Regions from separate parts of the Streptomyces sp. NPDC051662 genome, predicted to be linked through region 1. Evidence: riboswitches for the same ligand, from Rfam matches in the RefSeq annotation. Region 1 holds a riboswitch; each other region holds the start of a gene.
The links. Region 1 has a riboswitch for thiamine pyrophosphate ahead of thiC (phosphomethylpyrimidine synthase ThiC). Riboswitches for the same ligand answer to the same signal wherever they lie in the genome.

Region 2: linked by a shared signal. The riboswitch ahead of thiO (glycine oxidase ThiO) and the one ahead of thiC (phosphomethylpyrimidine synthase ThiC) in region 1 are both predicted to bind thiamine pyrophosphate.
Region 3: linked by a shared signal. The riboswitch ahead of AB0M67_RS17865 (thiamine ABC transporter substrate-binding protein) and the one ahead of thiC (phosphomethylpyrimidine synthase ThiC) in region 1 are both predicted to bind thiamine pyrophosphate.

The regions. Positions count from the first base shown of each region.
Region 1 covers NZ_JBFAZD010000004.1:200,708-210,561, reverse strand. Annotated here, with positions in the region: gene AB0M67_RS08650 (LacI family DNA-binding transcriptional regulator) at 286-1,398, shown strand; gene AB0M67_RS08645 (metallophosphoesterase) at 1,850-2,950, shown strand; gene AB0M67_RS08640 (hypothetical protein) at 3,098-3,943, shown strand; gene thiC (phosphomethylpyrimidine synthase ThiC) at 4,115-5,956, opposite strand; TPP riboswitch at 5,949-6,094, opposite strand; gene AB0M67_RS08630 (YibE/F family protein) at 6,166-7,632, shown strand; gene AB0M67_RS08625 (SsgA family sporulation/cell division regulator) at 7,715-8,149, opposite strand; gene AB0M67_RS08620 (helix-turn-helix domain-containing protein) at 8,251-9,021, opposite strand; gene AB0M67_RS08615 (DUF5326 family protein) at 9,322-9,546, opposite strand; gene AB0M67_RS08610 (cupin domain-containing protein) at 9,760-9,854, opposite strand, start outside.
Region 2 covers NZ_JBFAZD010000002.1:341,410-351,263, reverse strand. Annotated here, with positions in the region: gene bfr (bacterioferritin) at 1-414, opposite strand, end outside; gene AB0M67_RS04250 (sulfite oxidase-like oxidoreductase) at 571-1,203, shown strand; gene AB0M67_RS04245 (deoxyribonuclease IV) at 1,219-2,073, opposite strand; gene pknB (Stk1 family PASTA domain-containing Ser/Thr kinase) at 2,078-3,982, opposite strand; gene AB0M67_RS04235 (thiazole synthase) at 4,494-5,291, opposite strand; gene thiS (sulfur carrier protein ThiS) at 5,295-5,495, opposite strand; gene thiO (glycine oxidase ThiO) at 5,492-6,691, opposite strand; TPP riboswitch at 6,689-6,802, opposite strand; gene AB0M67_RS04220 (FAD-dependent oxidoreductase) at 7,052-8,215, shown strand; gene AB0M67_RS04215 (Rv2175c family DNA-binding protein) at 8,320-8,685, shown strand; gene thiE (thiamine phosphate synthase) at 8,783-9,433, shown strand; gene metF (methylenetetrahydrofolate reductase [NAD(P)H]) at 9,635-9,854, shown strand, end outside.
Region 3 covers NZ_JBFAZD010000009.1:277,889-287,742, forward strand. Annotated here, with positions in the region: gene rpsB (30S ribosomal protein S2) at 1-739, shown strand, start outside; gene tsf (translation elongation factor Ts) at 833-1,669, shown strand; gene pyrH (UMP kinase) at 1,826-2,605, shown strand; gene frr (ribosome recycling factor) at 2,733-3,290, shown strand; gene AB0M67_RS17855 (phosphatidate cytidylyltransferase) at 3,290-4,360, shown strand; gene rlmN (23S rRNA (adenine(2503)-C(2))-methyltransferase RlmN) at 4,533-5,645, shown strand; TPP riboswitch at 5,693-5,818, shown strand; gene AB0M67_RS17865 (thiamine ABC transporter substrate-binding protein) at 5,897-7,018, shown strand; gene AB0M67_RS17870 (iron ABC transporter permease) at 7,096-8,709, shown strand; gene AB0M67_RS17875 (ABC transporter ATP-binding protein) at 8,709-9,791, shown strand; gene AB0M67_RS17880 (nuclear transport factor 2 family protein) at 9,740-9,854, opposite strand, start outside.

The DNA.
Region 1 (9,854 bases):
GGGCACCGGGAAAGCCCCCAGGGGTGGGGCGCGCTCGCCTTCCCGGCGCGCGCCGGTGGCCTGCGCCGTGGCGCGCATCCCTCGTAGAGGTGAGTTGAGACCTCTTCGAAACATGGGCCCTTCGACAGGTCCATGCCGCTCCTTGCATGGCAGAGCAATGCGAAACCCATCAACCTCCTTTTTTCCAAGCTTGTTCATTATTTTTGATCATGCAGAAACGTGCCTGCTGCCGGGTGCATATGCGACCGGCCCCACCGCCCCTCAGCGCCCTACTATCGGCTCGCCATGACAGCAGCAGGGAAACACCAGGTGAGCCGGACGGACACAACCCGCCGGGGCAGCCGGCAAAGTCGGGCGGGCATCCGGGACGTAGCCGCCGCAGCCGGTGTCTCCATCACGACTGTCTCGGACGCGCTCAACGGCAAGGGACGGTTACCCGACGCCACCCGACGCCATGTCCGAGAAGTCGCAGAGCGCCTCGGCTACCGGCCTTCCGCCGCCGCCCGAACCCTCCGTACCGGCAAGTCAGGGCTCATCGGCCTGACCGTGACCACATACGGGGATGAACCTTTCACCTTCACCGAGTTCGCCTACTTCGCCGAGATGGCCAGGGCCGCGACCTCCGCCGCGCTCGCCCGCGGTTACGCCCTCGTCATCCTCCCCGCCACCTCCCGCCATGACGTCTGGTCGAACGTCGCCCTCGACGGCACCGTCGTCATCGACCCCTCCGACCACGATCCGGTCGTCACCGAACTCGTCCGCCAGGGCCTTCCCGTCGTCTCCGACGGCCGGCCCGCGGGCACCCTCCCCGTCACCGCCTGGGTCGACAACGACCACGAGGCGGCCGTCCTCGAACTGCTCGACCATCTCGCCGCGGCCGGAGCGCGCAGGATCGGCCTGCTCACCGGCACCACCACGGACACCTACACCCGGCTCTCCACCACCGCCTATCTGCACTGGTGCGAGCGCGTCGGCCAGGACCCGGTCTACGAGTCCTATCCCGCCCATGACCCGTGCGCCGGGGCCGTCGCCGCCGACCGGCTGCTGGCCCGTCCCGACCGCCCCGACGCCGTCTACGGTCTCTTCGACCCCAACGGCACCGACCTGCTCGCCGCCGCCCGGCGCTACGGGCTGCGCGTTCCCGAGGATCTGCTGCTGGTCTGCTGCAGCGAGTCCACGGTCTACGCCGCGACCGAACCGCCCATCACCACGCTCTCGCTCAAGCCGCGCCGTATCGGTACCGCCGTCATCCAGCTCCTGATCGACGCCATCGAGGGGATCGACAACGGCCGGCCGGTCGAGCAGGTGATACCGACCGAACTGATCATCCGGACCTCTTCCCAACGGCGGCCCCCGCGCACCACGGTCAGCGCGCCCCGGTCCCCCGCGGGCGACTGACCGGGGGCCGAGAGCTGAGGCCCGCCGAGGCCCGAGGACAACGGACGGTACGGTCCCCGGGCCTGTGGAGCGGTCCCGGAGACCTGTCGGGCGGCCCGGAGAACCGCCCCACGGTCCCGGAGATTCTCGGGCGGGCCCAACGACTCGCCGGAACAGACCCGGAGACTCGCCGAACACCCTCGACGACTCGCCGAACTGTGCCGGAGACTCACCGCCCCAGAGGCCGGAAGAAGGACCAGACCTTTTCGCAATTCGGGCGATCGGCGTGAAAACAGCCGTTGAACCCGAGGTCCCGCCGAATTCTCCCCCCTGGTGCGTCACAGAGCGGGAGCGGCGTTCCTATGATGGGCGCACGACACCACGGACCTCGTCCTACCTGCGATGGGCTCACCCCCATCCAGCCCGGCGGGCCCGAGAGGTGTACGGCGGCGCGACGGTGGTGGAGGGGTCGATGACACAGGGGGCCGGCGAGGGACCCGTGGTGCGGACGGCGACGTTGCGCGACTTCCGCGTACCGCCGTACGCGCAGGTTCCCGTGCAGTCCGGAGAGCCCGGACCGTCCGGCACACCGGCCGACGGCCCGTCAGGGCATCCCGGCAACGCGATCCCGGACCACGAACCGCCGGAGGGCTACACCCCCACCGAGCGCGACCTCCCGGTGATCAACCGCGGGGACACGGTCCAGGTACGGGTCGACGCCGTGGAGCCCTCGGCGCCCGACGGCCGCGGCCCGCTCTACGCCGTCGGCGATGTGCACGGCTATCTCGACGAACTGGTCGCCGCGCTGGCCGCGCAGGACCTCATCGACGCCGACGGCCACTGGGCGGCGGGCAACGCCCGGCTCTGGTTCCTCGGCGACTTCACCGACCGCGGCCCCGACGGCATCGGTGTCATCGACCTCGTCATGCGGCTCTCCGCGGAGGCGGCGGCGGCCGGTGGCTACTGCAAGGCCCTGATGGGCAATCACGAACTGCTGCTCATCGGCGCCAAGCGATTCGGCGACACGCCCGTCAGCTCAGGTGCGGGTACCGCCACTTTCCAGGCCGCCTGGCTGCTCAACGGCGGTCAGCGGACCGATATGGAGCGCCTCCAGGATGTCCATCTGCAGTGGATGTCCCGGCTCGACGCGGTTGTCGAGGAGGACGAGCATCTGCTGATGCACTCCGACACAACGGCTTATCTCGACTACGGATCCACCATCGAGGACGTCAACGACACCGTCCATCAGATCCTCACCCGCAATGACGCCGACGAATGCTGGGATTTGTTCCGTAAGCTCACCAAACGCTTCGCGTTCCGTGACGACGGCGGGCCGCAGGCCGTGCGCGAACTGCTTTCCCAGTACGGCGGACAGCGCGTCGTGCACGGACACAGCCCCATTCCCTATCTGCTCGGCGAAGTCGGTACAGAAGACGCTTCGGACGACGAAGGCGACACAGGCCCGCTGGTGGAAGGGCCGCACGTATATGCCGATGGACTTGCCATCGCGATGGACGGTGGGGTCACCATGGCGGGAAAGCTGCTGGTCGTACAGCTTCCGCTGGACGACTGAATCGATGTGTGACAGGTGAATTCCCGAAACCCCCTGTCACGCCCCGCCACAACAGCCCTACCATCGCCTTATCCGTAGCAGGCTCTCCTCCGTTTCCGCCAACTGCCCGTCCCACGCGGGCGAACCGGCCCTACGGAGCATCGGGGGATGCACATGAACAGCGCTCCACACCTGCTGAGCGAGGATCGCGCGGATTTCGAGCGAATCCTCGACGAGGCACTGCGCCAAACACATGACCGTGCGGAACTCGCCGCGGTCGGACAGCGGCTCACCAGCGAGCAACTGCGCACGATGGCCCTGAGCGCCACGGCGCTGATCACCACGTCCGCCGCCGCGGAGTACGAGCATTTCGCGAAGGTCCGCGAGGAATTCCGCTCACCGGCGCCCTCTTCCTCATCGGCCCACGACGTCGCCTCGACCCCGTCGGGGAGCGAGGCTCCGGACGCCGGCGCGGGGCTCATGGCCGTTGTCGCCGTGCTGGCGCCGGTACTCGGCGGCACCGCGGCGGTGATCTTCCTGCTTGTCGGCTACCTCCTCAAAGCGCTCAGCCCGCCGCCCGCCTTCGCCCGCAGCATGGTCGCGGTCGGATGGTTCTTCGCCGCCGTGACCGTCGTCGGCCTCCTGGTCGCCGCGGTCGGTCTGCTCGTCACGGCCCTGCGCAATACCGCGACCCAGCTTCCTGCCGAGGACTCGTGGGGCGGCGAGTTGCCCGACGAGGTGGCCCGCGCGCGAGAGGCCTGGCGCCAGGCCCTGCTGGAGCGCGGCATCCTGCCCTTCCTGCGGGCGGCGTTGGCCGACCCGAGCGCCGGCACCCCGGCCGCCCCGCCCGTACCGCGCCAGACACCGCCGGCGAAGCACCTGCCCAAGATCGGCTACAGCCGCCCGGACTTCTCCAGCCCGGACGAGGGCTCGACCGACGGCAGGCGTCCGACGTTCAGCAGCCCGGACTTCTCCAGCCCCGACTTCGGCGGTCCGGAGCACCGGCCGGAGTAGCCCCCGGCCGGTGCTCGGTCCACGCGACGCCTCGACCGCGGAAGCGCCCCGGTGAAAGACGCCCCAGCGACAGGGGTCCCGGCGACGGACACCCCGGCCATGGACGCCCCAGTGAAAGACGCCCCGACGACCGACGCCCTGGTGCCAGACGCTCTGGTGACGGACGCTCGCTCAGTCCGCGAGCGGCAGATACACCCGGTTGCCCGCCGCGGCGAACTCCTTGGACTTCTCCGCCATGCCCGCCTCGATCTCGGCGGGCTCCATCCCGGCGGCCTCCGTCCCGGCCGACTCCATCTCACCGCCGTGCCTGCGCCTGATGTCCTGCGAGATCTTCATCGAGCAGAACTTGGGGCCGCACATCGAGCAGAAATGCGCCGTCTTCGCCGGTTCGGCCGGCAGGGTCTCGTCATGGAACTCCCGTGCCGTGTCCGGGTCGAGGGCCAGATTGAACTGGTCCTCCCAGCGGAACTCGAACCGCGCGTCGGACAGCGCGTCGTCCCACTCCTGCGCCCCCGGATGCCCCTTGGCGAGGTCCGCCGCATGCGCCGCGATCTTGTATGTGATGACCCCGGTCTTCACATCGTCGCGATCCGGCAGTCCGAGGTGCTCCTTGGGCGTGACGTAGCAGAGCATCGCCGTGCCCCACCACGCGATCATCGCCGCGCCGATGCCGGAAGTGATGTGGTCGTACGCCGGGGCCACATCGGTCGTCAGCGGGCCGAGCGTGTAGAACGGCGCCTCCTCGCAGATCTCCTGCTGAAGGTCGATGTTCTCCTTGATCTTGTGCATCGGGACATGCCCCGGGCCCTCGATCATCGTCTGTACGCCCAGTCGCTTCGCGGTCGAGTTGAGCTCGCCCAGCGTGCGCAACTCGGCGAACTGCGCCTCGTCGTTGGCGTCCGCGATACAACCGGGCCGCAGGCCGTCACCCAGGGAGTACGTCACGTCGTAGGCCGCGAGGATCTCGCACAGCTCCTCGAAGTTCTCGTATAGGAACGACTCCTTGTGGTGCGCGAGACACCAGGCGGCCATGATCGAACCACCGCGCGAGACGATCCCCGTCTTACGACGGGCCGTCAGCGGCACGTAGCGCAGCAGCACTCCGGCGTGCACCGTCATGTAGTCGACGCCCTGCTCGGCCTGCTCGACGACCGTGTCCTTGTAGATGTCCCAGGTCAGCTCCTCGGCCTTGCCGTCCACCTTTTCGAGCGCCTGGTACAGCGGGACGGTGCCGATGGGGACGGGGGAATTACGCAGCACCCACTCCCGGGTGGTGTGGATATTGCGGCCCGTCGAGAGGTCCATGACCGTATCCGCGCCCCACCGCGTCGCCCAGGTCATCTTCTCCACCTCCTCCTCGATGGAGGAAGTGACGGCGGAATTGCCGATATTGGCGTTGACCTTCACCAGGAACCGCTTGCCGATGATCATCGGCTCGATCTCCGGGTGATTGACGTTGGCAGGCAGTACGGCCCGCCCGGCGGCGATCTCCTCACGGACGACCTCCGGGGATACGTTCTCCCGGATCGCGACGTACTCCATCTCCGGGGTGATGTCACCGCGCCGGGCATACGCGAGCTGCGTCACCGGCTGCCCGTCCCGGCTCCGCCTGGGCTGGCGCGACCGGCCGGGGAAGACCGCGTCGAGTCCCCGCAGATCGGTCGATCCGCTCCGGAGCAGCCCCCCGCGCGGGGAGGTGTGCTTGAGCCCGTCGTCCTCGGGACGGACCGGTCGGCCCGCGTACTCCTCGGTGTCACCGCGACCGATGATCCAGTTCTCGCGCAGCGGTGCGAGACCCCGTCGTACGTCGGTTTCGACGCCGGGATCGGTGTACGGACCCGACGTGTCGTACAGCGTCACGTCCTTGCCGTTGGTGAGATGCACTTGGCGGACCGGCACCTGGAGGTCCGGGCGTGAACCCTGGACGTATCCCTTGTGCCAGCCGATGGACTTTCCGGTCTCGCTCGGATTCCCCGAGTCGGAGGCAGACGGATGTGTGTCCTGAACGGTCATGAGACCTACTCCCTACGCCGGCATTACCCGGTAACAGGTTCAGCGGTCGGCGCAGCGCAGGTGTCCGGGGAAGTACCCCCGGGACCACACAGTCAGCGCCCTCTCAGCCCGGTGCTCCGAGCTCCCGCGTGTGCAAAGGTTGCCTCCACGCTAGCGTCATATCCGGCGTGCTGAACAGAGGGCCTCTTCCTTCTTGCGATGATCGGTCGGTGACCCCTCCCCAGCAGACTCACGAAGCGCACGGCCACTCGCACAGCCATGGGCCGGCCGCTCCGGTCTCCCAGCACCTCCGCAAGGTCATCGCGGCGGTCCTGATTCCGTTCGCGGCAGCTGTGGCCGTCGGGCTGGCCGTGCTCTGGCCGGGCAGCGCCCCGGCCCATGAGCGCACCGGTGTGGGCTTCGACCGGCAGACGGAACAGGGCCAGGTCGTACGGATCGAACGGGTCGACTGCAAGGACGTCAACGCCTCCCAGCTCCCGTCGACGGGCGACCTCACCAAGCCCCAGGGGCGTGAGGCGCAGCAGGCGGAGACCGGGGAGTGCAAGAAGGCCACGGTCGAGGTCACGACTGGCAAGGAGAAGGGGCGTACCTTCATCGAGGTCGTCCAGCCGGACGCGCCCCGGCAGTTTCACGTGAAACAGGGTGTCGTGGTGGCATACGCACCCGATGCACCGCGGGATCTCCAGTACTCCGTTACGGACGTGGACCGTAAGTTCCCGCTGACGCTGCTGGCCGGGATCTTCGCGCTCGTCGTGGTCGTGGTGGGGCGGATGCGCGGCATCATGGCGCTGGTCGCGCTCGTCGCCTCGTTCGCCATTCTGACGCTCTTCATCCTGCCCGCGATTCTGCAGGGATCGAACCCGCTGATCGTGGCGGTCGTCGGGGCCAGCGCGATCATGCTGATCGCCCTCTATCTCTGCCATGGCCTGACGGCGCGTACCTCGGTCGCGGTCCTGGGCACGCTGATCTCGCTGCTGCTGATCGGACTGCTGGGGTCGGTCTTCATCGGCTGGGCGAGCCTGACCGGCAATACCGATGACAACACCGGGCTGATCCATGGCCTGTATCCCGAGATCGATATGAGCGGTCTGCTGCTGGCAGGCGTGATCATCGGTTCGCTCGGCGTGCTGGACGATGTGACGGTGACCCAGACCTCGGCGGTCTGGGAGCTGCGTCAGGCGGATCCCTCGATGGGGCCACGCGCGCTCTACCGGGCGGCCATCCGGATCGGCCGGGACCATATCGCCTCGGTGGTCAATACGCTCGTCCTCGCCTACGCGGGCGCGGCGCTGCCGCTTCTGCTGCTCTTCTCGATCGCGCAGTCGAGCATGGGAACGGTCGCGAACAGCGAGCTGGTGGCGGAGGAGATCGTCCGGACCCTGGTGGGCTCGATCGGCCTGGTCGCGTCGGTGCCGGTCACGACGGCGCTGGCGGCGCTGGTGGTCTCCTCCGACCGGCAGGCCCCGGAGGCGCCCGCCACGGCACCGTACCCGGCGCCTACGGGGCCGGGCCCCGGGGCGGCTTCCCCGTCCGGACCGGATTCCGCACCCGGCCAGGGCCCAGTGCCTGGACCGGGTTCATCGCCTGGACCGGGCCCAGCGGCGTCCCTCTCGGTGCCGGGACAGAACGCGCTGACCCGCAAGCTCGGTGGCAGGGGACGCCGGCGCAAGAAGTGACCACGCGGGGCCGGACGGCCGGTCAGCCGTCAGCCGGGTCAGCCGGGCCGACAGGGCAACGAGGTCTGCCAGGTCAACCGGGTCAGCCGGCGTTCTCCTCGGCGAGGATGCGGCCGAGTGCCTCCTCCAGATTGCCCTCGAAGTCACTGAGCGTGCGCTCCTGACCGAGCGGAACCAACCGGTCCGTACGGTCGAGGAAGGCCACCAGCGGCGCCGCGCTGACCCGGAAGAGGGCGTGGTCGTCGCCGACCTGGAGCCGCATATGGACGTCGGAGAGGTCCTCCGGAGTGGTCGGCGCGATATGCACATCGCCGTCCCCACTGGGCGTGTTGATTCCGTCGAGCAGCAGCTCACGGCCGAAAGTCCAGGTCACGGGGGCATCGCCGGGCAGATGGAAGGTCATCCGCACGGCATAGGGATCCCTCATCTCGTAGTGGAGTTCCACCGGGATTCGGAACGAGAGCTCCTCGGAGACGAGGAAGCTCATCAGGACCTCGGCCTGGACCGACTCGCGCATCGTGTACTCCGGAGTAGATGAAGCAGTGGCTGGGAATGATCCCGTGGATCCCCTTGACGCAATCGTGCTGTAAGCGCTAGCAGATCACAAGGAGTAATTTTTCAGATACTGATAGAGAAGGCGAGAGAGCTCGCCAGTGATTCGATCTCTCTACGTAACCGTTCGATCGCCGGAAGCAGTCGCTCCTGTTGATGGAGTGGTACGGAAATGGCCACTGAGCCCGCGGTGACTCCGGCCTGGATCGGTACGGCCGCGCAGACGGTACCGAGCCGGTACTCCTGGCGCTCCACCACCGGCTCGGCCGGTCCCAGCGAGCCGAGGCGCGCCAGCAGCGTCCCGCGGTCCGGCACGGAGTAGGGCGTGAGCGGGCGGACGGGATAGCGGTCCAGATGATCGCGGCGGGATTCCTCGTCGAGCCGGCTGAGCAGACACTGGCCGAGCGCGTGCGCGTGCCCCGTCTCACGGATGTCCGCGCCATGGGCGACCGCCGGGGCCGCGGGGCTGTCCGCCACGGAGACGAGATCGATCTCACCGTCGTCGTAAACCGCGAAGTACACCGGGACGCCGGTCGCCTCATGCCATCGGCCGAGCGATTCGGTGATCTTGCTGCGACGATTCTGCTGGCCGTCACCGTGTGCCAGCCGCTGTACGGCGTCGCCGAGGAGAAAGACGCCCTTCTCACGGCGGAGATAGCCCTCGTGGGCCAGCGTGCGCAGCAGGTGGTAGGCGGTGGGAAGCGGCAGTCCGGCCTCGCGTGCGAGCTGCTTCGCGGGAGCCCCGTCCGGATGGGAGCCCGCCGACTCCAGCAGTCGCAGCGCCCGCTGTACCGAACCGATCAGAGTCGGGGCTGTGGTACGTGCAGCTGTGGCCATAGGTCACCCCCAGGCGTGCTGACGGGCGCGAGCCCGCCCGCGGGGGCCGCCCCCGCGCGCCCGCCGCACCCCTGAGGGAACCGAGGGACCGAAGGAACCTTGGGGCGGACCCGAGGAACCTTGAGGCCCCGCCCAGAAAAATCGCACAAACCAATGGTCAGAGCGATCGTCAATGCTGTTTTCCCAGGGCGCGGCAGTGGTTTGCCACTCTAGGGGCAGGCCGGGGTGAGGGATGGTTTCCCCTTCACCTTTCCCTCGCGCGGGCTAACGGCCGTTCGAGCCGGGAGCCCGCCGGGGCCCCTACCAGTCGCCGCGTGACGAGGAGGATGAGGAAGACATGAACTTCCGTACGACATAGACCAGTCCACCGACCAGAGCCACCAGGATCAGCACCTTGAAGAGCAGGCCGACCACGATCGAGATGACCGTCGTGATCAGTCCGCCGAACACGACAAGGACGATCACGGGAACCGCGATCCACTTCACCCACCAGGGCAGCCCTGTGAGTACGTCCCGAACCGCCATCGTCCTTACCTCGCTTCGCCGAGAGCCGAGTATCCATCCTGCTCTCTCGATGCTAGAGCCGAGGGAGCGGTGGCGGAGGCCCCGCGGCCCCCGATCTCCCCTGATCCGACCCTGAGGCGGTCCTGAGGGTCGGGAGGATCGGGAGACGGACGGGGGCGCTGGGGCAGGGACGGCGGAGAAGCGGAACGAACGGGAGGGGCGGAGGGGCGGCGATCAGCCCTCGGGCGGGGAGAACACGACCATCACCCGCAGATCCTCGGTGATGTGATGGAACTTGTGCGCGGTTCCGGCCGGCACATACACCACAC
Region 2 (9,854 bases), on a different contig from region 1:
CAGCTGGGTTTCGAGATAGTCGATGTGGTGCTCCTCGTCCTTGAGGATCGATTCGAAGATCCGCTTCGAGGTGTGATCGGCCTTGTTCCGCATGACTTCGATTCCGCGTTTCAGCCGGTCGACGGCCTCGACCTCGATTTCCAGGTCCGCCCGGAACATCTCGGTCACCGTCTGCCCGACCCGCACATGGAAAAGCCGCTGGTAGTTCGGCAGCCCCTCCAGAAAGAGCAGCCGGTCGGTGAGCAGCTCGGCGTGCCTCATCTCGTCGAACGACTCGGCCCGGGTGTATTTCGCGAGCTTGTACCACCCGTTGTTCTCCTGCATTTTGCTGTGCAGGAAGTATTGATTGATGGCGGTCAGTTCGGCGGTCAGCTGCTCATTGAGGAATTCGATGACCTCGGGGTCGCCCTGCATCGCAGAGGCTCCTTCCAGGCATGTGGCGGGGGCAGAATGCGCGCATCCTCGCACCGTCACCGGGGGCCGTCCAGTAAGTCCACACTTAGCATGGGTTGCCCGATTGATTCCGAACCTGGTCATGACCACCCCTCGCGGTCTGTCACCATGGAAGGCATGGGTCAGCCGGAAAGCCGGGAACGTCAAGAGCCGGAACAGTCCGAGCTACCACCGGGCCAGCGTCTGCAGCGCGGCTGGCCGGTGACCCATTACGGGCCCGTACCGAAATTCCGGCAGGAACGCTGGGAGTTCCGGGTCTTCGGAGCCACCGCCGACGGCGACAAGCACTGCTGGAATCACGAGGAGTTCTCGGCACTGCCGTTCTCCACGGTCGTGGGCGATCTGCACTGCGTCACGAAGTTCAGCATGGTGGGGGCCGAATGGGGCGGGGTCCCGGCGCGTACGGTCGTGGAACTCGCACCGCCGGCGCCGAGCGTCACCCATGTCATGGTCTGGGCCGAGTACGGCTTCAGCTCCAATCTGCGGCTCGCCGACTTCCTCTCGGACCGGACGATATTCGCCACCCACAAGGACGGCGAACTCCTCACCGCCGAGCACGGCTTCCCCGTGCGTCTCGTCGTACCGCATCTGTACGCCTGGAAGGGGCCCAAGTGGGTCCGGGGCGTCGAGTACATGACCGCCGACCGCCGTGGTTTCTGGGAGGAGCGCGGCTATCACAACGTCGGCGACCCCTGGGCCGAGCAGCGCTACTCCTACCAGGAGCTCCCGGGAGACGGCCCGGAGCTGTAGGGACGGGCCCCCGCGTCAGCCGTCGCGCAGCTTCTTCAGCCGCGCCACATCCGCCGCGTGCCCCTCCTTGCCGCCCGGAGTCTCGATCACCAGCGGAACGTTCTCGGTCGCCGGATGCGAGAACAGCTCCCGGAACGGCTCCTCGCCGATGTGTCCCGCGCCGATGTTCTCGTGACGGTCCTTGTGCGCGCCCGCCACCTCCTTGGAGTCATTGGCGTGGATCAGCTTGAGCCGCCCCTCACCGACCGTCTCCACCAGCAGATCCAGCGTCTGCCGCATCCCGTGCGGTCCCGACAGATCGTGCCCGGCCGCGAAGATATGGCAGGTGTCCAGACAGATGCCCAGCTTGGGGTGGGCGTCGAGCGCCTCGAAGTACGGGCCGAAGTCCCAGGTCCGCGAGCAGAGCGAGAAGCCCTGTCCCGCCGTCGACTCCAGCAGCAGGAACGGATCGTCGTCATGGGTCAGCTCGTCGAGAAGCGGCAGCATCAGCTCCCGTACCTGCGCGAGCGCCACGGCGCGCGGCCGTCCGCCGGTCGCCGAGCCCGTATGCACGACCACACCCAGCGCGCCGATCTCCCGGCCCCTGCGCAGGCTGTGCCGCAGGGACTCCACCGACTTCTCGGCGGTCGCCTCCGTGTGCGAGCCGAAGTTGATCAGATACGGCGCGTGCACATACGCCGGGATGCCCTCCGCCGCGCACCGCGCGCGGAACAGCTCGTCCTGCGTCGGATTGCCCGGGGGCGTCGCCCAGCCGCGCGGATTGGCCGCGAACACCTGGACGGTCTCGGCGTCCAGCTCACGCGCGTAGGCCAGGCCGGTCGAGGCGAGGCCGCCGGCCACGGGGACATGGCCGCCGACAGGGTTGCGCATACTTCTAGAGCCCCTTGGTCGTGATGGTGATGGAGCTGCCCTCGGGGGCCTGCCGGCCGCCCTCGACCGACTGCTTGCCCACGGTGTCCCCCAGGAAGGGGAAGCCCCGGTCGACGGTGACCTCGAAGCCCGCCTCTTCCAGCAGCCGCGTGGCCTCGTCGGTCTTCTTGCCGGTGACATCGGGTACGGAGATCATCCGCGGCCCCTTGGAGACCGTCAGCGTGACCGTCTCGCCCCGGGCCAGCTGGGCACCCTCGGCGGCGGACTGCCGGGCGACCGACCCCGCGTCCTCGTCGGAGTTCACCCGCTCCGCCGCGACCTTGACCTTGAGCCCCTCGCCCTCCAGCTCCGAGGTGGCGTCCTCAACGGACTCACCGGTCACATCGGGGACATCGACCGGGCTGCCCTTGCTCACCAGGAGCGCGACCCCGGAATCCGGCCGTACCTCGCTCCCGGACGCCGGGGTCGAACCGATCACGGCGCCCTGCCGGATGTTGTCGTCGAACTCTCGTGTGACGACCCCGGCCGCCAGCCCGGCGTTCTTCAGCGCCCGCCGGGCCTCGCCCAGCGGCATGCTCTCCAGATCCGGGACCTTGACGATCTCCGGGCCGCGCGAGATCACGATCGTCACCGAGCCATTGCCGCGGATACGCGCGCGGGGCTCGGGGTCGCTGCCCATGACCGTGCCGCGGTCGAAGGCGTCGCTGAAGTCCCTGGTGACCCTCACCTCAAGGCCCGCGTCGGCGAGCCGCTTCCTCGCCTCCTGCTCGCTCCGGCCGAGCACCGAGGGGACGTGCGTGAACTGTCCGGAATTGATGTACCAGACACCCGTACCGATACCGAGCACCAGCAGTACGGCGACCACCGCCGCGACGACGCCCCGCCGGGGCATGACGAACCGGCGGCCCGCCGGAGGCGCCGTCTCCAGCCGGCTGGTGCGGTTCGGCGTCTCGTCCTCCTCCTCGACGGGCCGGATGCGCGGAATCACCGTCGTACGGCTGAGGGCGTCGGCCCCGTCGGCCGGCTCGGGCCTGGCCCGCGGCGGTACGGCGTCCAACTGCGCGTCGGTCAGCGCGGCCCGTGCCTCCCGCGCCATCGCGAGCAGCGCCACCGCGTCGGCGGGCCGCGTCTCGGGGTTACGGGCGGTCGCCGCCGCGACCAGTTCGTCCAGCTCGACGGCGAGCCCCGGCACGGCGGCCGACGGCGCGGGCACGTCCTCGTTCAGATGCCGGTAGAGCACCTGCGCGGGGGTGTCCCCGCCATGCGGCTTGGCACCGGTCAGCATCTCGTGGAGGACGACCCCGCAGGCGTACACATCGACGCGGGCGTCCGACGCGCCGTCCTCGATCTGCTCGGGCGCCAGATACGACACCGTTCCGAGGACGCTCCCGGTGGTGTTCGTGACATCGCCGACCGCCCGCACGAGTCCGAAGTCGGCGACCTTGACCCGGCCGTCGTCCCCTATCAGCACGTTCTCCGGCTTCATGTCCCGGTGCACGAACCCCGCGCGGTGCGCGGCCCCCAGCGCGGCCAGCACCGGCTCCAGAATGTCCAGCGCGGCCCGCGGCCGAAGCGCCCCACGCTCCCGCACGACATCGCGCAGCGTGCACCCCGCGACATACTCCATCGCCAGATAGACGTACGCGCCCTCGGCGCCCTGGTCGAAGACCGCGACGACATTGGGATGCGCCAGCCGGGCCACCGACTTGGCCTCGCGGATGAAGCGCTCGACGAAGGTGACGTCGGCGGCGAGGGCGGGGTGCATCACCTTGAGGGCGAGGACCCGGTCGAGCCGGGTGTCGACGGCCCGGTAGACCGTGGCCATACCGCCCACAGCGATCCGCGCGTCCACGCGGTAGCGGCCGTCGAGCACGCGCCCGACGATGGGGTCTTTGAGGCTCGTATCCACGCGCCCGAGTCTACGATCTGCGGGGAGCGGTTTCCGGGGTGCGTTTCGGCTGGGGCCGGTTTTCGGGTGCGGGTGGTTGCCGGTGGTCGCTCCGGGCTCGCATCCGGGACTGCATGATTTACGGCGCGCAGCAGCCGGACGTCTAGATGCGGGCGTTCGCGCGCCACAAATCACGCTCTACGTCCCGGACACGACCCCTGCGCGCCCCCCTTCACCGCCCGTCACGGACTGGCCCGGTCGTGCGCGAGGCGGACCACCGGGGGAGGGGGTCGGGGTCGTAGGAGGTGCGTGTCCGGACACTAAAGCGTGATTTGTGGCGCACGGACGCCCGAACCATCGACTGGGCGGAGTCGCGCCGTAAATCATGCCGTCCGGACATGTACCTCCGGAGGCCCCGGCCCCCGGCACCACAACGCACCCCGCGCCGAAGGCGCACCGCACCCCGCCCCCCGCCGGACGGCGCACCGCGCCGAAGGCGCACCGAACCCCCCGCCGGGAGGCGCCCCCGCCTCTAGGGGAACGCCGGCCTCTCCCTGTCCAGTGACGCCACCCCCTCCACCGGCGACGACGCCCAAGCGATCCGCCGCCGCGGCATCCGGCCCGCCCGCCACGCCAGCCGGCCCGCCGATACCGCGTACCGCATCGCCTCCGCCATCAGTACCGGCTCCCGCGCCCGCGTCACCGCCGACGCCAGCATCACCGCCGCGCATCCCAGCTCCATCGCCAGCGACGCGTCCGACGCCGTACCCGCCCCCGCGTCCAGGATCACCGGCACCCCCGCCCGCTCCACGATCAACTCGAAGTTGTGCGGGTTGCGGATGCCGAGCCCGGAGCCGATCGGCGAGCCCAGCGGCATGATCGCCGCGCACCCCACGTCCTCCAGCTTCGCGGCGAGCACGGGGTCGTCATTGGTGTACGGCAGGACGGTGAAGCCGTCGTCGACCAGGGTCTCCGCCGCGTCGAGCAGTTCGATGGGGTCGGGCAGCAGCGTGCGCTCGTCCGCGACGACCTCCAGCTTGATCCAGTCCGTACCGAGCGCCTCGCGGGCGAGCCGCGCCGTGAGTACCGCCTCGCCGGCGGTGAAGCAGCCCGCCGTGTTGGGCAGCGCGCGGATGCCCAGCGAGTCGAGTACGGACAGGACGGAGCCGTGTACCGCGGGATCGATGCGGCGCATCGCGACCGTGGTGAGTTCGGTACCGGAGGCGATCAGGGACCGTTCCAGCACGTCGAGGCTGGGCGCGCCGCCCGTGCCCATGATCAGCCTGGAGGCGAACGTGGTGGAGCCGATGGTCAGCGGATCGTCGGCCATGGTTCAGCCCCCCTGGACCGCGGTGAGGATCTCGACGCGGTCGCCGTCGCTGAGTGGTGTGCCCGACCAGCGGGTGCGCGGGACGACCGTCTCGTTGACGGCCGCGGCGACCCCCGAGGGCGCCGGGGTGAGCGTGGCGACCACGACGTCGAGGGTGGTGGCGGGCGCGAGCTCGCGGGGCTCGCCGTTCACGGAGATGTTCATACGGGCTGCTCCTGAGGGATGGCCGCGACGGGTGAGCGGCGCGAGGAGAAACGCGACGGGGAGAAGGCGCGGGCCTCCGGGGGAAGCTCACCGGTCGTCAGCACCGCGGCCATCGCGTCGCCGGTGACGGGTGTGAGCAGGACCCCGTTGCGGTAGTGGCCGGTGGCGAGGGACAGCCCCGGCAGCGCGGTGGGCCCGAGCAGCGGCGCGTTGTCCGGTGAGCCGGGACGCAGCCCGGCGAGGGTCTCGGTGAGCGGCAGTTCCGTGATGCCGGGGACGAGTTCGTGCGCGTCCCGCAGCAGTTCGTACACTCCGCCCGCCGTGACCGTGGTGTCCCAGCCCAGTTCCTCGCTGGTGGCGCCGACGACCAGTTCGCCGTTCTCGCGCGGCACCAGATAGATGTGGCTGCCGCGCACCACGGCCCGGACCGTCCTGGAGAGGAAGGGCGCGTACGTACCGGGCACGGTCAGCCGCAGGACCTGGCCCTTGACGGGCCGTACGGGCGGCAGGACATCGGCCGGTACGCCCCCGAGCCGGCCGCTGAGGCTGCCGGCCGCCAGTACCACCTGGTCCGCGGTGAGCGCGCGGCCGTCGGCCAGGACGGCGCCGGTGGCCCGGTCGCGTACGACGGAGAGCCGGTCGGCGTGGCCGCGGTGGAAGACCACCCCGGCCCGTTCGCACGCGGTCAGCAGGGCCGCGGCCAGGCGGCGGGGATCGATCTGATGGTCGCCGTCGACGCGCAGACCGCCGCGGACGCCCGGCGCGAGCATCGGTTCCAGACGTCGGCACTCGCGGCCCGTGAGCCACTGGGACGTCAGCCCCGAGCGCTGCTGGAGGTCGTGCAGTTCACGCAGCTGGGCACGGTCGTCGGTGTCCAGGGCGACCGCGAGGGTGCCACAGGCGCGATAGCCGGTGTCCCGGCCGCTCGCCGCCTCCAGTTCGGCGACGAAGTCCGGGTAGCGCGCGGCGGAGGCGAGGTTGAGGCCGAGCAATGTCTCCTCGCCGTGGTGGAGTTCCGTGACGGCGGCGAGCATCCCCGCCGCGACCCGCGCCGCGCCGCCGCCCGGCTCGGGGTCGGTGACGGCGGTACGCAGCCCGCGCCCCGCCGCGCGCCAGGCGGTGACCAGGCCGATGAGCCCGCCCCCGATGACGAGGACGTCGGAGCCCGTACCGGTTCCTTGATGGGGTGACTGCATGGGCGTCCAGCCCCTCCCTTCGCCGGCATGACCCGGATCAGGTTCGTACGGTCGGAGGCCGCCTCAGCCTCCCTCTCAGCCCGGTGCGTCCGGACTCCCGCGAGGTAGTGTCGAAAGCCAGACTAACGCCCTGTCCTCCGCCTTGTAAGGGAGCGATGGCGGTGGCCCGTTCACTGGACGGCCTCGTCCGCCGCCGGGTACGAGGGGCGGGGACACGGGCGTGAAGGGCGGCCTCCGACGGATGTTCCGTCAGCTTGTGTGAGGCGGGCTGTCTAAGGTGATCGGGTGAGCGAGCGACAGCAGGGACAGCGGGAGCCGGCAGCGGCGGGACAGCCGCGGGTGGTCATCGTCGGCGCGGGCATGGCGGGGGTGCAGACCGCGGTGGCCCTGCGGGAGAAGGGCTTCGGCGGCCCGGTGACGGTGCTCGGCGCCGAGCCGCATCCGCCGTACGACCGGCCGCCGCTCTCCAAGGCGGTCCTGCTGGGCAAGGCCGAGAGCTCGGCCTTCGACATCGATTTCACGGCGCTCTCCGTCCGGCTCAGGCTCGGGCTCGATGTCACCGGACTGCGCCCCGGCGCACGGGAACTGGACACCGCGCGCGGGCCCGTCCCGTACGACGTGCTGGTCATCGCGACCGGCGCGGAACCGATCGGTCTGCCGGGCACCGAGTCGCTGCCCGGGGTCCATCTGCTGCGCACGCTGGACGACGCGGAGCGGCTGCGTCCGGTACTCGGCCGACGACAGCGGGTCGTGGTGGTCGGCGCCGGATGGATCGGCGCGGAGTTCACCACCGCCGCCCGGGAGGCGGGCTGCGCCGTGACCGTGGTGGAGGCGGCCGACCGGCCGCTCGCGGGCGTCCTGCCCGCCGAGATCGCCGCGCCCATGACCCGCTGGTACCCGGAGTGCGGGGCCGAACTGCTGACGGACGCCCCGGTGGCCGGTGTCGAACCGGGCGCGGTGATCCTCGCCGACGGCCGGCGGCTGGCCGCCGACGCGGTGGTCGTGGGCATCGGCGCGCGGCCCGCGACGGGCTGGCTGGCCGGATCGGGCATCGAGCTGGGCCAGGACGGCGCCATCGTGGCGGACGAGCGGCTGCGGACCTCGCTGCCCGAGGTGTACGCGGTCGGTGACTGCGCCTCGTTCCCCTCGGCCCGTTACGGAGAGCGACTGCTCGTACATCACTGGGACAACGCGCTCCAGGGGCCGCGCACGGTCGCCGCGCAGGTGACCGGCGAGACCGACGCGGTCTACGACCCCGTGCCGTACTTCTGGTCGGAGCAGTTCGGCCGCTTCGTGCAGTACGCGGGCCACCACGCGGCCGGCGACACCCTGGTGTGGCGCGGCGATCCGGCCGAGAGCGCCTGGTCGGTGGTGTGGCTGCGGGACGGCCTGCCGACCGCGCTGCTGGCCGTCGGCAGGCCCCGGGATCTGGCCCAGGGGCGCAAGCTGATCGAGGCGGGCGCGCGGCTGGACCCCGAGCGGACCGCGGACCCGTCCGTACCGCTGCGCGAAGCCGCCCTCTGACCTCGGGCGGGAGCCCGTCCCGGGCCCCCGGCCCCGCCGGGGCGGCGGCCCGATTGGGGCTCCTCGGCTACCGTCTGTCAGTCCGGGATGGCACGCTTGTCCTTGTGACCGAGATTGACGCAAAGATCGATGCTCTCGTCCCCGCCTGGCTCCACCTGCCGGACATCGCGGAAAAGCTCGATGTCGAGGTGACGCGTGTGCGGCAGCTGGTGAAGGAAGGCCAGCTGATCGCGGTGCGCCGCGGCGAGAACAGGACGCTCCAGGTGCCCGCCGCCTTCATCGACGGCAACAAGGTCGTCAAGGGGCTCGCGGGCACCCTGACGCTCCTGAGGGACGACAGCTTCACCGACGAAGAGATGCTTGAGTGGCTCTTCACCCCCGACCCCACGCTGCCGGGCACGCCCGCGCAGGCGCTCAGTGAGAATCGCGGCACGGAGGTGAAGCGCCGGGCCCAGGCGCTCGCCGTCTGAGACATCACCATCCGCGGTGCGCGGCGGCCCCGTACGACCGTCCGGTCGTGGGCCGGCCGCCGCGCACCGCCGACCCAACACCACGGGGGGATCTTCCATGTCCACGGCTTCCGCGTCGCTCTCCGACGCCCGGCTCTATCTGTGCACGGACGCCCGTAAGCGGCAGGGGGATCTCCCCGAGTTCCTCGACGCGGTACTCGCGTCGGGCGTGGACATCGTGCAACTGCGCGACAAGGGCATGGAGGCGGCCGAGGAGCTGGACCATCTCCGGGTCTTCGCGGACGCCTGCCGTCGGCACGGCCGGCTGCTCGCCGTGAACGACCGCGCCGATGTGGCCCATGCCATCGGCTCCGACGTGCTGCATCTGGGACAGGGCGATCTGCCCGTCCCCGCCGCGCGCGCGATCCTCGGGGACGCCCCGCTGATCGGCCGTTCCACCCATGCCGAGGCCGAGGTGGACGCGGCGGTCGCCGAGCCCGGCGTGGACTACTTCTGTACGGGCCCCTGCTGGCCCACCCCCACCAAGCCGGGGCGCCACGCGCCGGGGCTGGGACTGGTGCGGTACGCCGCGTCCCGTGCCACGGAGCGGCCCTGGTTCGCGATCGGCGGGATCGACGCGGCCAATCTCGACGAGGTGCTGGACGCCGGTGCGCGCCGGGTCGTCGTCGTACGGGCGATCACCGAGGCCGACGACCCGGCGGCGGCGACCGCGGCCCTGGCGAAGCGGGTGCGGGACCGTGCCGTGTGACGGCGGTGCGAATGACGGCGGTGCGAATGACGGCAGTGTGAAGGGCGGCTGTACGCCGGATGACGGCGGTGTTCACGCGCGGAGGACGGCGGTTCGCCGTATGGGAACGGAGCGTGAGGGAGTGTGGCCACTTACCCGGCAATCCAGCCAAAAGCCCCGCCTCCGGTTGGGGGACCGGCACACCCTCGATAGCCTGCACATATGGCCCTAGGTACAGCTTCGACCAGATCGGATCACGCGCTGACCGTGCGTGATCTGCTCGCGACCGGCAAGACTTCGTTCTCCTTCGAGTTCTGGGCGCCCAAGACGGAGAAGGGCGAGCGGAACCTCTGGAACGCACTGCGCCGGATCGAGGCGGTCGCCCCGAGCTTCGTCTCCGTGACCTATGGCGCGGGCGGCTCCACCCGCGCGGGCACGGTCA
Region 3 (9,854 bases), on a different contig from region 1:
CGCGCACGGCGGCTCCATCATGTTCGTCGGTACGAAGAAGCAGGCCCAGGAGGCCATCGCCGAGCAGGCGACGCGCGTCGGCATGCCCTACGTCAACCAGCGCTGGCTGGGCGGCATGCTCACCAACTTCTCCACCGTCTACAAGCGCCTTCAGCGTCTGAAGGAGCTTGAGCAGATCGACTTCGAGGACGTGGCCGCCTCCGGCCTCACCAAGAAGGAGCTGCTGGTCCTCTCCCGCGAGAAGGCCAAGCTGGAGAAGACCCTCGGTGGTATCCGCGAGATGCAGAAGGTGCCCAGCGCCGTCTGGATCGTCGACACCAAGAAGGAGCACATCGCCGTCGGTGAGGCGCGCAAGCTCCACATCCCGGTCGTCGCGATCCTCGACACCAACTGCGACCCCGACGAGGTCGACTACAAGATCCCGGGCAACGACGACGCGATCCGCTCCGTCACCCTGCTCACCCGCGTGATCGCCGACGCCGTCGCCGAGGGCCTCATCGCCCGTTCCGGCGTCGCCACCGGTGACTCGAAGCCGGGCGAGAAGGCCGCCGGCGAGCCGCTCGCCGAGTGGGAGCGCGACCTGCTTGAGGGCGAGAAGAAGGACGACGCCGAGAAGCCGGCCGAGGCCAAGGCCGAGGGCGAAGTCCAGACCTCCGCGGAGACGGAGAAGGTCGCCGACGCGGAGCAGGCCGAGGCGCCCGCCGAGGCCGCTCCGGCCGCGGACACCGAGCAGGCCTGACCTTTACCAGGTTCGGTAGTTGACGGCGGGGGCCCACCGGCCCCCGCCGTTCACCCGTAGATCCTTCAGACCTTCGAGAGAGAATTACAGATCATGGCGAATTACACCGCCGCTGACGTCAAGAAGCTCCGTGAGCTCACCGGCGCCGGCATGATGGACTGCAAGAAGGCGCTCGACGAGGCGGACGGCAACGTCGACAAGGCCGTCGAGCTTCTCCGTGTCAAGGGCCAGAAGGGCGTCGCCAAGCGCGAGGGCCGTTCGGCCGAGAACGGCGCCGTCGTCTCCCTCATCTCCGAGGACAAGACGTCCGGTGTCCTGCTTGAGCTGAAGTGCGAGACGGACTTCGTCGCCAAGGGCGACAAGTTCCAGACCGTCGCCAACACCCTCGCCGCCCACGTCGCGGCGACGTCCCCGGCCGACCTCCCGGCGCTGCTCGCCTCCGAAATCGAGGCTGGCAAGACCGTGCAGGCGTATGTCGACGAGGCGAACGCCAACCTTGGCGAGAAGATCGTCCTGGACCGCTTCGCGCAGTTCACCGGCGGTTACGTGGCCGCCTACATGCACCGCACCATGCCCGACCTCCCGCCGCAGGTCGGCGTCCTCGTCCAGCTGGACAAGGAGAACGCCGAGGTGGCCAAGGACGTCGCGCAGCACATCGCCGCCTTCGCCCCGAAGTACCTGAGCCGCGACGAGGTCCCGGCCGAGACGGTCGAGAACGAGCGCCGCGTGGCCGAGGCCACCTCGCGCGAGGAGGGCAAGCCCGAGGCCGCCCTGCCGAAGATCGTCGAGGGTCGCGTCAACGGCTTCTTCAAGGAGGTCGTCGTCACGGAGCAGGCGTTCGCCAAGGACAACAAGAAGTCCGTTCAGAAGATCCTGGACGAGGCCGGTGTCGCCCTGACGCGCTTCGTGCGCATCAAGGTCGGCGTCTGAGTCTGTACGCGATCAACCGAAGACCCCGATAGGGTCTGACGCAGTCGTCCGGGTACCTGCCGGGCGGCCGCAGATCTGACGAGGAGGCCATTGCCGCACAGGGAACCGCGAGGACCCCGGCAGTGGCCTTCTTCGTATGCGCACGAGGAGATCTCCATGGAACAGGCCGACACAAGCGACGACGGCAACAAGAGTGACGACGGCAGGGGCCACGGTCACGGCCGCTTCATGCTGAAGCTGTCCGGTGAGGCGTTCGCCGGCCGGGGAGCGCTCGGCGTCGACCCCGATGTCGTCCACGCCATCGCCCGCGAGATCGCCGCCGTCGTCCGTGACGGCGCCCAGATCGCGGTCGTCATCGGCGGGGGCAACTTCTTCCGGGGCGCCGAACTCCAGCAGCGCGGCATGGACCGGGCGCGCTCCGACTACATGGGCATGCTCGGCACGGTCATGAACTGCCTCGCCCTCCAGGACTTCCTGGAGAAGGAGGGCATCGACTCCCGTGTCCAGACCGCCATCACCATGGGCCAGGTCGCGGAGCCCTACATCCCCCTCCGCGCCGTGCGTCACCTGGAGAAGGGACGTGTCGTGATCTTCGGCGCCGGTATGGGCATGCCGTACTTCTCGACGGACACCACGGCCGCCCAGCGCGCGCTGGAAATCGACGCCGAGGCATTGTTGATGGGGAAGAACGGGGTCGACGGGGTGTATGACTCCGACCCCAAGACCAATCCCGCCGCGGTCAAGTTCGACGCCCTGGAGTACGGCGAGGTGATCGCCGGTGATCTCCGTGTCGCCGACATGACCGCCATCACGCTGTGCCAGGACAACAAGTTGCCGATCCTCGTCTTCGAATTGCTGAAGGAAGGCAATATCGCGCGTGCGGTCAAGGGTGAGAAGATCGGCACACTCGTGAGCGACCAGGGCACCCGGAGCTGATCCGGGGCTGCCCCATACGGGGATGGACAAAGCCCTGCCGGTCGGACACCGTGCAGGACAAGACGCGACGCAGGTTCCGCCGGCCGATTCGTACGCCGGGCCCACTCAAGACACGCAGGAGCAAGTGGTGATCGAAGAGACCCTCCTCGAGGCCGAGGAGAAGATGGAGAAGGCCGTCCTGGTCGCCAAAGACGACTTCGCCGCGATCCGCACAGGGCGGGCGCACCCGGCGATGTTCAACAAGATCGTGGCGGACTACTACGGTGCCCTGACCCCGATCAACCAGCTGGCCTCGTTCGCCGTGCCCGAGGCGCGGATGGCCGTGGTGACCCCGTTCGACAAGAGCGCGCTGCGCAATATCGAGCAGGCGATCCGCGACTCCGACCTCGGTGTCAATCCGAGCAACGACGGCAACATCATCCGGGTGGTGTTCCCCGAGCTGACGCAGGACCGCCGCAAGGAGTTCATCAAGGTCGCCAAGACCAAGGCCGAGGACTCGAAGATCTCGATCCGCGCGGTCCGCCGCAAGGCCAAGGAGACCATCGACAAGCTGATCAAGGACGGCGAGGTCGGCGAGGACGAGGGCCGCCGCGCCGAGAAGGAGCTCGACGACACCACCGCGAAGTATGTCGCGCAGGTGGACGAGCTGCTCAAGCACAAGGAAGCCGAGCTGCTCGAAGTCTGATGAACGACTCTTTCCGGGGAGCCTCGTCGACAGCCGGATACTGGGGACCGACCGACCCGGGGGCCCTCCCGGCGGGTCCCGCGTACGATGAGCATCCCGCACAGCAGACTCGGCCCATGCCCATCGTGCCCGACGGACCCGTCGACAACGGGGACCAGCGTGACGACCGGGGGGCTGCCCGGCCGGGCGGCCCCCTGTTCCGTGACAAGACTCCGCAGGAGCCCATGGCAGCGCCTCCGCCTCCCCCGCCGAAGAAGCGGGCCGGACGTGACCTGCGTGCGGCCATAGGGGTCGGCGTCGGGCTCGGCGCGGTGGTCGCGGCCTCGCTCTTCATCGTCAAGGCCGTCTTCATCGGTGTCATAGCGATCGCGGTGGTGATCGGGCTGTGGGAGCTGACCTCACGGCTCGATGAGAAGAAGGGCATCAAGGCACCGCTCGTCCCGCTGGCCGTCGGTGGCGCCGCGATGGTCATCGCCGGATACGCGCGGGGGGCGGAGGGTGCCTGGGTCGCGATGGCCCTCACCGCGCTCGCGGTGCTGATCTGGCGGATGACGGAACCGCCCGAGGGCTATCTCAGAGATGTCACGGCGGGGGTCTTCGCCGCGTTCTACGTACCGTTCCTGGCCACCTTCGTCGCGATGATGCTCACGGCGCACGACGGTCCCTGGCGGGTGCTGATGTTCCTCGTGCTGACGGTCGTCAGCGACACGGGCGCGTACGCGGTCGGCTGGCGCTTCGGCACGCACAAGCTGGCGCCCCGTATCAGCCCGGGCAAGACCAGGGAGGGACTGGCCGGAGCCGTCGTCTTCGCGATGGCGGCGGGTGCGCTCTGCATGGAGTTCCTGATCGACGACGGTGTCTGGTGGCAGGGGCTGCTGCTGGGCCTCGCGGTCGCGGCCAGTGCCACCCTCGGTGATCTCGGCGAGTCCATGATCAAGCGGGATCTCGGCATCAAGGACATGGGCACACTGCTGCCCGGCCACGGCGGGATCATGGACCGGCTGGACTCCCTGCTGCCCACGGCGCCGGTGGTCTGGCTGCTGCTGGTCCTCTTCGTGGGCTCGGGCTGAGCGGTACCGGTTACCCTGAAAGGGCTCGCCACTCACGGGTGGCGGGCCCTTTTGAGCCCCGCGGCTGTGAAGCCGTTCCCGTGAGGTCTCCCGGCACCGGCACAGCCCTGCCGTACCCCCCGCCACGGCGGGGGGAGCCCGGCCTCGCCGCACCGAGGAGATTTGGTTTTTCATGGCCCCGCCGACACCCGGAGAACTCACTTTCGTCGCGCCCCGCGGAGCCAAGAAGCCCCCGCGGCATCTCGCCGATCTCAGCCCCGCCGAGCGACGCGAGGCCGTCGCCGCGATCGGCGAGAAGCCGTTCCGCGCCAAGCAGCTGTCCCAGCACTACTTCGCGCGGTACGCGCACGACCCCGAGCAGTGGACCGACATCCCGGCCGCCGCGCGCCAGAAGCTCGCCACGGAGCTGCTGCCCGACCTGATGTCGGTGGTACGGCACATCTCGTGCGACGACGACACCACCCGTAAGACCCTCTGGCGGCTGCATGACGGCACCCTCGTCGAGTCGGTGCTGATGCGCTACCCGGACCGGGTCACCATGTGCATCTCCTCGCAGGCGGGCTGCGGGATGAACTGCCCGTTCTGCGCCACCGGCCAGGCCGGTCTTGACCGTAACCTCTCCACCGCCGAGATCGTGCACCAGATCGTCGACGGGATGCGCGCGCTGCGGGACGGCGAGGTCCCCGGCGGTCCTTCGCGGCTGTCCAACATCGTCTTCATGGGTATGGGCGAGCCGCTCGCCAACTACAAGCGGGTGGTCGGGGCGATCCGCCGGCTGACCGACCCCGAGCCGGACGGCCTGGGCCTCTCGCAGCGCGGGATCACCGTCTCGACGGTCGGTCTGGTGCCCGCGATGCTGCGCTTCGCCGACGAGGGCTTCAAATGCCGGCTCGCGGTCTCCCTGCACGCTCCCGACGACGAGTTGCGCGACACCCTCGTCCCGGTCAACACGCGGTGGAAGGTGCGGGAAGTACTGGACGCCGCCTGGGAGTACGCGGAGAAGTCGGGCCGCCGGGTCTCCATCGAGTACGCGCTGATCCGCGACATCAACGACCAGGCGTGGCGCGGCGACCGGCTGGGCCGGCTGCTCAAGGGCAAGCGGGTGCACGTCAATCTGATCCCGCTCAACCCGACGCCCGGCTCGAAGTGGACGGCGTCGCGCCCCGAGGACGAGAAGGCGTTCGTCGAGGCGATCGCGGCCCATGGGGTGCCGGTGACCGTACGGGACACGCGGGGCCAGGAGATCGACGGAGCGTGCGGACAGTTGGCCGCCTCGGAGCGGTAGGAGCCCGTACGGCGCCAGGGGGTAACCTTGGCCTGAACGCTTTGCATATTTTCCGACAGGGGAGCGCCACAGCGCTGAGAGTGCGGCACATGTCCGTGGGAGCGGGCAGCGGTCGCAGACCCTCTGAACCTTGCCCAGGTCATTCTGGGTAGGAAGTTCGGACACCACTCAAGCTGTAGCGCCCTGCCCGGAGTCCGGCCGGACTCCGGGCAGGGCCGCGTCTTCTCCTGGACATCCCAGGAGGAAAGTCAGTGAGCAGTACCCGTAGCAGTTCCCGTGCCAGTACGAGAAGGGCCGCCGCCGGCGCGCTCGCCGCCGCGCTGGGTGTCTCGGCGCTCGCCGCCTGCGGCGGGTCCGACGGCTCCACGTCGTCCGGCGACGGCGGTTCGCGGTCGAAGACCGTCACCCTCGTCAGCCATGACTCGTTCAACGCCTCGCCCGCCGTGCTGAAGGAGTTCACCAAGGAGACCGGATACACGGTCAAGGTGCTGAAGAGCGGCGACGCCGGTGAGGCACTCAACAAGGAGATCCTGACGAAGGGTTCGCCCCAGGGCGATGTCTTCTTCGGTGTCGACAACACCCTTCTGTCCCGTGCCCTCGACAACGGCCTGTTCACGCCGTACGAGGCGAAGGGCCTGGACCGCGTCGAGGAGAGCACGCGGCTCGACAAGGACAAGAACCGCGTCACCCCCATCGACACCGGCGACATCTGTGTGAACTACGACAAGAAGTACTTCGCGGACAAGAAGCTCGCGCCGCCGCGGTCCTTCGACGATCTGATCAAGCCCCAGTACAAGAACCTGCTCGTCACCGAGAACGCGGCCACCTCCTCACCCGGCCTCGGCTTCCTCCTCGGCACGGTCGCGCGCTACGGCGACAACGGCTGGCAGGACTACTGGAAGAAGCTGAAGGACAACGGCGTCCAGGTCGTGGACAGCTGGGAGCAGGCGTACAACGACACCTTCTCCGGCTCAGCCGGCGGCAAGAAGGCCAAGGCCGACCGGCCGCTCGTCGTCTCGTACGCCTCCAGCCCGCCGGTCGAGGTGCTGTACGCCGAGCCCCGGCCCGAGGAGGCGCCGACCGGGGTCGCCACCGGTACCTGCTTCCGGCAGACCGAGTTCGCCGGTCTGCTGGACGGCGCGAAGAACGAGGCCGGCGGCAAGGCGCTGCTGGACTTCCTGATCGGGGAGAAGTTCCAGGCGGACATGCCGCTGAACATGTTCGTCAACCCCGTGGTCAAGGACGTCCCGCTGCCCGAGCTGTTCACGAAGTTCGGCGCGACCGTCGACACCCCCGGGACCGTGGCGCCCGAGACGATCGCCGCCCACCGTGAGCAGTGGATCCAGTCGTGGTCCTCACTCGTAGTGAAGTAACACCCAGGACGCCAGGGGGAGGACGGTCGGGGCGCGGCCGGGGCCGGGGGCGCGGAAACGCCGTCCGGCTCGCCCTCATGGCCCTGCCCGTCGCGTTCTTCGCGGTCTTCTTCGCCTACCCGGTGGCCGCGATCGTCGGCCGGGGGCTGAAGACGGACGGTGGCTGGCGGCTCGGCCGGATCGGGGACGTACTGACCCGCCCGGACATCCTCGACGTCCTGTGGTTCACCACCTGGCAGGCGCTCGCCTCCACCGCGCTCACCCTGCTGATCGCGCTGCCGGGCGCCTATGTCTTCGCACGTTTCGACTTCCCCGGCAAACAGCTGCTGCGCGCGGTCGTCACCGTCCCGTTCGTACTGCCGACGGTGGTCGTCGGCACCGCCTTCCTGGCGCTGCTCGGGCGCGGCGGACTCCTCGACGAGCTGTGGGGCCCCCGGCTCGACACCTCCGTCTGGGCGATCCTTCTCGCGCATGTCTTCTTCAACTACGCGGTCGTCGTCAGGACGGTGGGCGGCCTGTGGTCGCAGCTCGACCCGCGTCAGGAAGAAGCGGCGCGGGTACTCGGCGCGGGACGGCTCGCGGCCTGGTGGCGGGTGACCCTGCCCGCCCTCGGCCCCGCCGTCGCCGCCGCCGCGCTGATGGTCTTCCTCTTCACCTTCACCTCCTTCGGGGTCGTACAGATCCTGGGCGGCCCCGGCTTCTCCACCCTGGAGGTGGAGATCTACCGGCAGACCGCGCAACTCCTCGATCTGCCCACCGCCGCCGTGCTCACGCTGGTGCAGTTCGCGGCGGTCGGCGCGGTCCTCGCGGTGCACGCGTGGACCGTACGGAAGCGGGAGGGCGCCCTGCGGCTGGTCGACCCCGCGCTGACCGCCCACCGGCCGCGCGGCGCCGGGCAGTGGGCGCTGCTCGGCGGGGTGCTCGGCACCGTACTGCTGCTGATCCTGGTGCCGTTGGGGGTCCTCGTCGAACGCTCCCTGAGCGGTTCCGGCGGGTACGGACTCGACTACTACCGGGCCCTCGGTTCGGTGGATTCCAGCGGCGGCACCTTCCTCGTACCGCCGCTGGAGGCGGTCTGGAACTCCCTGCGGTACGCGCTCGTCGCGACCGCCATCGCGCTGGTGGTGGGCGGACTGGCCGCCGCCGCGCTCACCCGGCGCGCGGGCCGTCTCGTACGGGGCCTCGACGCGCTGCTGATGCTGCCGCTCGGGGTCTCGGCCGTGACCGTCGGCTTCGGCTTCCTGATCACGCTCGACAAGCCGCCACTGGATCTGCGGGCTTCCTGGATCCTGGTGCCGCTCGCCCAGGCGCTGGTGGGGGTCCCCTTCGTCGTACGGACGATGCTGCCGGTGCTGCGCGCGGTGGACGGACGGCTGCGCGAGGCGGCGGCCGTCCTCGGGGCGTCGCCGCTGCGCGCCTGGCGGGAGGTGGATCTGCCGATGGTACGGCGGGCGTCGCTGGTCGCCGCCGGATTCGCGTTCGCCGTCTCGCTCGGCGAGTTCGGCGCGACGGTCTTCATCGCGCGACCGGACCGGCCGACGCTGCCGGTGGCCGTGGCGCGGCTGCTGGGGCGGCCCGGCGAGCTGAACTACGGGCAGGCGATGGCCCTTTCCACGGTCCTGATGGTGGTGTGCGCGGTGTCGCTGCTGGCGCTGGAACGTATCCGTACCGACCGCTCGGGAGAGTTCTGATGGCCTTGCTGACCCTGTCGGACGTGACCGTACGGTTCGGCGCCCGCACCGCGCTCGACGCGGTGGATCTGGAGATCGCCGAGCACGAGATCGTCTGTGTGCTCGGGCCGAGCGGCAGCGGCAAATCGACTCTGCTGCGGGTGGTCGCCGGGCTCCAGGAGCCGGCCGGCGGACGGGTGGCGCTCGACGGCGCCGACCAGTCGGGGGTACCCGTACACCGGCGCGGGGTCGGCCTGATGTTCCAGGACCATCAGCTCTTCCCACAGCGTGACGTGCGCGGCAATGTCGCCTTCGGGCTGCGGATGCGCGGCGCCGCCCGGGACGAACAGGCCCGCCGGGTCGAGGAGTTGCTCGACCTCGTCGGACTGCCGGGGGCCGGCCGCCGGGCCGTCGCCGAGCTGTCCGGCGGCGAACAGCAGCGGGTCGCGCTGGCCCGCGCGCTCGCGCCGAGCCCGCGGCTGCTGATGCTGGACGAACCGCTCGGCCAGCTGGACCGGGGCCTTCGCGAACGGCTCGTGGTCGAACTGCGCGGCCTGTTCGGACGGTTGGGTACGACCGTGCTCGCCGTCACCCATGACCAGGGCGAGGCCTTCGCGCTCGCCGACCGGGTGGTGGTGATGCGCGACGGCCGCATCGCCCAGACCGGCACGCCGCTGGAGGTCTGGCAGCAGCCCGCCTCCGCCTTCGTCGCGCGCTTCCTCGGCTTCGGCAATGTCGTGGACGCGACGGTGAGCGGCGCGCTCGCCGACACGGTCTGGGGCGGGATCCCGGTCCCCGGCGGATCGGCCCAGGGCGAGCGGACGGTACTGGTACGGCCCGCCGGCGTACGTCTCGTGGCCCCCGGCGAAGGGCTGCGCTGCACGGTCGGGGCGCGTACGTTCACGGGTGGCCGCGTCACCGTACTGCTACAGCCCGACGGACCCGTCGGCGCGCCGGACATCGAGGCCGAGTGCGGGCTGCGCGACGCGCCGGAGGAGGGCGCCGAGGTGGGGGTCGCCTTCGCCGTCGAGGAGGTGGTGGTACTGGCCGCTCAGGACCGACCGGGCGTGCAGGCGGCGGCGATGGCCAAGCTGTCCTCGTAGACGCGATAGCCGGTGATCAGGCCGTCCTCGACGGTGAGCCGCATCGCGAAGGGTGAGCGGAAC